Regions from separate parts of the Paenibacillus sp. SSG-1 genome, predicted to be linked through region 1. Evidence: predicted binding sites of a transcription regulator. Region 1 holds the regulator's gene; the other holds the start of a gene.
What was found. The regulator LexA, encoded in region 1, represses DNA repair genes until DNA is damaged. The targets are predictions, from matches to a motif close to CGAACATATGTTCG.
Positions count from the first base shown of each region.

Region 1 (3,110 bases):
AGTCGCCGATCCCGGTTGAACTTGATCGTCGATACGGCGTTTTTCTCCACACGCAGGAAAGGCCTGCGCAAAAAGATCATCAAGCCCAGGAACACGTACATGGCCATAATGATCCAGGTCATGCCGCTGTTTCCCGCCGTACCCTCCTGTCCGAGCATTCCGAGCAGGAAGTAAACCGCGGCCAGAGCGACCATCGTAATCGGAAGTACATAGTTTCTTCCTTTATAAATGTCAGCCGATGGACCTCCCGTGCTATAGATGGATGGCTTTCCCTCTTTCTTTCTCTGCTTGTTCAGCTGCGCTGAATTTTTTCTTACCTGTCTTTCCCATGAACGGGCCATTCACGAACCTCCTCAAAATGCTTTCGGCTATATCGTTATTTACTTCCTCATATATAACGGCCCAATACTGCTTACAGCAATTATTCCTGTAGTTTCACATTCTATATAATAGAAAGCAAATGAAGGAAAACTTGGTGCGCTTACATAGAAGCATTCTGTTCTCGGTAGTGAGCCATACAAAACCTTGAGTCAGTCTATACCATAATCGAATGTATGAGTCTAATCCAGCAGCGGGTGTTATTTCTTCTCTTCATCCACCCATTCAATCGAGTCCAGCTGCTGTCTGAAATTTCTGCGGACATTCTGAAGGTATCTCTCACGAAGCTTGGCCCGTTCTTCGATTTCCTCTTCGGTTAAACCGGATTCCTTTTGCTTGCGCGCAAGCTCATTAATTCTCTCTACAACGCTGTCGATATCCATACAATTACTCCTCCAATATTCAAGTCATACCTAACTTTGCCATGATAAAAAGAGCTTGTCAAGGTTCACACCTTTCCAAGCTCTTGATCATTTATCTTCTATTAATATTGGGGGAGTGCCAATACTTCTCCGGCTTGAATTTCGCTGCTGGTTAAATCGTTATACTTCTTCACCGCCATAATGTATGCGCGGATATCCATGTCTTCCGGCTTATGGGCAGAAGCGATTCCCCACAGCGTATCGCCTTGCTGAACGATGACATTTTTCTCTAACCGAACATCATCCGAGGTTCCCGCGAATACGCGAACGACACCTGTGCATCCCACCAAAATAATCAGGGCCGCCAGGATCAGTTTGATCAAGGCAGGGCCTGGCACGATGGACTGGACTTTCTTCAACCAAGGAGATGCTATAGCTTCATTGATGGATGGGTTAACGGATGGGTTATTATAAATACTTTGGTATGTAGTGTGTTTCAGCATAAATATTACGCCTCCAAACGTTTGTTCTTGTTTTATGAGAACAATATAACACGAACATTTGTTTTGTTCAATACTTTTTTCGAACAATTGTTCCTATGTTTTTAGAGGCGGGCTTCCTTCATTCAGAAGCCGCGAAAATCCCGCTCTATCAAAGCAAAATCATTTAGAACTTATGTTTGTACGAACGGCAGTTCTATGTTATAATTTTACCAAACGTTACTAAATGGGGTTGATGGGGAATGTCAAAGATATCTAGCCGGCAGCAAGCGATATTGGAATTTATCAGAAATGAAGTCCGCGCCAAGGGTTATCCTCCGTCCGTCCGAGAGATCGGTGAGGCGGTAGGGTTGGCTTCCAGCTCGACCGTACACGGCCATTTGGACCGACTGGAGAAGAAAGGCTTGATCCGCAGAGACCCTACGAAGCCTCGTGCCATCGAACTGTTGGGACAAGAAGAATCCGAGAGCAGCAATCTGTTCACGCATACGATCGCCAGAGTTCCCGTAGTAGGCAAGGTCACAGCTGGGGTGCCGATCACGGCAACGGAGAACATTGAAGATTACTTCCCTCTGCCGCAGCACTATGTTGGAGATGAGAAAGTATTTATGCTTTCCGTCGTTGGGGACAGTATGATCGAGGCGGGCATTCATAACGGTGACTACGTCATCGTGAGACAGCAGCAGACAGCCGATAACGGGGACATCGTCGTTGCCATGACGGATGAGGATGAAGCAACCGTGAAGACGTTTTACAAGGAGAAGGACCATATCCGGCTTCAACCGGAGAACCCGGCTTACGAACCTTTGCGTCTGAACCATGTCACCATTCTGGGCAAAGTCGTCGGGCTGTTCCGCGATATTCACTAGCAGATGATGCTGGACAAGCAGCAATAGAGCCCTTGCTCTTCCTTACTCAGGAAGGTCAAGGGCTCTTTTCGGCGTTGGGATCAAGGCAGGATGATTCAGGTGGGACACACCTCACGGGAATCCGCCGTTTGCTCCAGACGGTACTCCGTCGGGGTTTTTCCCGTTTTTTTGCGAAATACCTGGGTAAAATGCTTGACGTCCACATATCCGACTTTGTCCGAAATGTCGGCCAGCTTCAAATGCGTTTGCAGCAGCAGCTTGGAGGCTTGTTCGATCCGCAGATTGGTGATGTATTCCTTGAAGCCGCTTCCCGTCTTCTGCTTAAACAGCTGGCTGAAATAGACCGGATTCAGGAACACGACCGAAGCTACCTTTTCCAGGGACAGATCCGTATGATAGTGCGCTTTGATGTACTGCACCGCAACCTCGATCGCTCGGTTACCGCCCGGGTTGTTGTATTCGTACTCCAGCGATGCCGATTCCTGGCGCATCCGCCGCACTTCCTCCGGCACCCGGTGAATGTCTGTGATAAGTCCCGTCGACTGAATCTGGAAAGGCACCTTGACGCATCGTTTCAAGTTAGCGCGCAGCTCATCCGTCAGACGTTTCATGCCTCCCTCTTCCCCCAGCGAGACGAGGCCGATCAGGCTCGTTTCGTCCATGCTTGTCACAAATCCGCAGCCGTGCGCTTCAATCAGCTCACCAAGCACATTTTCAATAATAAAATGCTCCAGATGCACCGGCGCGTCGCTCTCCATCTTAACCATTACCAGTTGGAATGCGGGGTAGCTCTCAATTATAGACGCGACGTCAAGGCGCCCGGTATCGAGTCCGCTCGCCCAGCGCTGAAACACAGCCTCACGCAAATACTTCAGGTTAGACTTCAGCAGCTCCGCCTCGCGCACGATTTCATTCTCCCGGTCCATCTCCTGAGCAAGTCCGGAAATCATGGAGAGCAGCAGCTCTTTCCCGATCGGCTTGAGCATATAGTCCTTAGCCCC
Region 1 is NZ_MBRK01000001.1:3,526,289-3,529,398, forward strand. It holds gene BCV73_RS16230 (hypothetical protein) at 1-341, opposite strand, end outside; gene BCV73_RS16235 (DUF896 domain-containing protein) at 579-761, opposite strand; gene BCV73_RS16240 (LysM peptidoglycan-binding domain-containing protein) at 863-1,159, opposite strand; gene lexA (transcriptional repressor LexA) at 1,483-2,109, shown strand; gene BCV73_RS16250 (response regulator transcription factor) at 2,205-3,110, opposite strand, start outside.

Region 2 (3,110 bases), 1.9 Mb from region 1:
TAGCACTGACCTTCGATGACGGGCCGGATCCTGAGGATACGCCGCAGATTCTCGACCTGCTGAAGCAGTATCACGCAAAGGCAACGTTTTTTGTCGTCGGCAAACAGGTTCAGGAGCACCCGGAGCTGGCCAAGCGGCAGGTGGCCGAAGGCCATGAGCTTGCCAACCACACCTTCGACCATATGTATTTTAACCGCCGAAGCTCACCGGAGGTCATCGTGCGGGAGCTGCGGGAAACCCAGGAAGCCATATACCAGGTTACCGGTAAAAAAACCTACCTGTTTCGCCCTCCCGGAGGATATTATAACGACCGTATGATCCAAATTTGCAAGAAGGAGGGTTATCTCGTCGTTATGTGGTCCTGGCATCAGGACACCTGGGACTGGAACCGGCCGGGCGTCGCCAAGATCGTGAACAAGGTGCTGAACAACGCGCGCAACGGCGACATCGTCCTGATGCACGACCACGTGGAGGGCAAGTCCCAAACGGTCGACGCGTTAAAACAAATCCTGCCTGAACTGCAGAAGCGCGGATATCGCTTCGTTACCGTATCGGAGCTGGTAGAGTACAACATTCCTTGAGGGGCGTTTAAACGCGCCCCTTTTTTGGCGCTTCCTCCCCGGGCCATTCACGTTGGAATTGCGCAAGAAACTGCTCCATAAATGCATGGCGGGCAGCAGCCTCCCGCTGGGCCGCCGGCGTATTCATCAGATCTTTCAGCTTCAGCAGCTTCTCGTAAAAATGGTTCACCGTCGTCCCCTGCCGGCTGCGGTACTCCTCCTGGGTCATATTATTCCGCGGCGGCTCGGCGGGGTCATACATGAGTCTTCCCCTTGATCCGCCAAAGGCAAACGTGCGGGCAATACCGATCGCTCCGATGGCGTCCAGACGATCTGCGTCCTGCACGACCCGCCCCTCCAAAGTCGACATAGGCCTGCCGCCTCCGCCGCCATAAGACATGGTCCCGATGATCTCCAGCACATGATCCACGAGCGCTGCATCCGCCCCATGTTCCGTGAGCCAAGAGGAAATAGCTGCCATGCCCTCCTCTTTCGAAGCTACGATTTTCTCGTCGGCCAGGTCATGAAAAAGGGCCGCCAGCTCGCAGACGACCGGGTCGGCACCTTCCTGCTCCGCCAGCCTCTTCGCCCACTCCGCCACCCGGTAAATATGCCACCAGTCGTGGCCGGACGGCTCAGACTTTAAACGATCCTTCACGTATTCCCTTGCTTCCATAATCATTCGGTCGGTCTCCATATGCTTTCCTCCAAACAGCTTTATTTTTCTGAACAATCGCGGTTGAATCCGAACATATATTCGCCTATAATACAATGCATAGCTCTTTTAATAAATGAGGTGAAATGATGATTAACCGAACCTGTGAACCGTCGGCGAGTTTCAATTCTACCATGAAAGAGGCTGCTTGGACACAGACCAGCCGCTTGCTGGAGGAATCCCTCCGCCGTCACCTGAAAGTAACCCTGCACCTTGCCGGTGCCGGACCCGAACAAGAAATCCGGGGCTTCGTCACCGTGATTAACACCTATCTGGAAGAGATCAAGTTTAGAGCTGAAGACGAATGGCTGTGGATCAAATTCAGCGAGATCATTTCCGCGCATACATAAAGCCGGCTTGAAGGAACGTAAGGAACCCTTAGCGAAAAGGTTACAAGGGAAACCGCTTATATCATATTGGAATGCAATGGTTTCCCGTACACATATTACTGAGCAAACGGAGGAGTTAGCTATGACCGATGATTTGAAATATCCTATCGGACTTTGCGTAACGAAAAAAGAACTGACTGGAGATGAGCGTACAGCATTAATCGGCGAAATCCGCAGCCTGCCTTCGAAACTGCGGCAAGCCGTCAGCGGATGGTCCAAAGAACAGCTGGACACGCCTTATCGGCCGGGCGGCTGGACCGTCCGTCAAGTCGTGCACCATGTCGGAGACAGCCACATGAACAGCCTGATTCGGCTTAAACTTGCTTTAACCGAGGATAATCCGGTGATAAAACCTTATGAGGAGCAATTATGGGCTGAACTTGCGGATTCCGCGCTGCCTGATCCGGAGATTTCCCTGAATCTGCTGGAGGCGCTGCATGAACGGTTTGTGCTTGTTCTGGAAAGCTTGAACAGCGACCAGTGGCTCAGAACATACAACCATCCGGCAAACGGAGAAACCAATTTGAACGAGCATCTATGCACGTATGCTTGGCATGGCAACCACCATCTTGCGCACATCACGACCCTCAAAGAACGGATGGGCTGGTAAGGCGGGATTCAGGTTCTTCGGTATGACGCCCTTCCTCAAATGAAATACTAACCAAAATGGTATGATTGAGGCAGGTGTTCTCATGAGTAAAATCTTGTCCATCTACGGCAGAGATGTGAAAAACATTGTCACGAACTGGGCCGCGCTCGTCATCATCGCCGGTCTTGTTATGCTTCCTTCCCTGTACGCCTGGTTCAACATCAAGGCATCCTGGGATCCCTACGGCAATACCGGTGATATTGCGATTGCCGTCGCGAACAACGACAAAGGGACGACGATGAAGGGACAGTCGCTGAATCTCGGCAAGGAGGTCGTCGCCTCGCTGAAGGACAATCATAAGCTGGGCTGGAGGTTCGTCTCCGAGGCGGACGCCATGAGAGGCGTTCGGCACGGGGATTACTATGCGAGCATCATCATCCCGGACAATTTTTCGGCCTCGATTGCCACGGTGCTGTCGGACAACCCGACCCACGCCGAAATTTTGTATTATGTGAACGAAAAGATCAATGCGGTATCCCCGAAGATTACATCTTCCGGAGCCAGCGGCATCATCCAGGAAGTCAGCAAAAATTTCGTCAAAACCGCCAACGGCACGATTTTTAAAATTTTCAACGAGCTTGGCATCGAGCTGCAAAATCAGCTGCCGACCATTGAGAAGGTCCGTTCGCTGGTGTTTGAGCTAGAGAAAAATTTCCCGGAAATCAACCAAGCCGTAAACACGGCGGCGCAGGACATCCATACGACCAACGAGCTGGTATCCAAAGCTCAAGGGGCGCTGCCCATAGTGACCGACCTGGCCAAGAACGGGCAGCAGTTGGCGGCTGGTCTGGGCGATT
Region 2 is NZ_MBRK01000001.1:1,634,329-1,637,438, reverse strand. It holds gene BCV73_RS07710 (polysaccharide deacetylase family protein) at 1-581, shown strand, start outside; gene BCV73_RS07705 (HD domain-containing protein) at 589-1,257, opposite strand; gene BCV73_RS07700 (YolD-like family protein) at 1,365-1,625, shown strand; gene BCV73_RS07695 (YfiT family bacillithiol transferase) at 1,747-2,274, shown strand; gene BCV73_RS07690 (YhgE/Pip domain-containing protein) at 2,357-3,110, shown strand, end outside.
Region 2: a site for LexA is predicted at 1,307-1,320, ahead of BCV73_RS07700 (YolD-like family protein). Genes of this name have one in related genera too.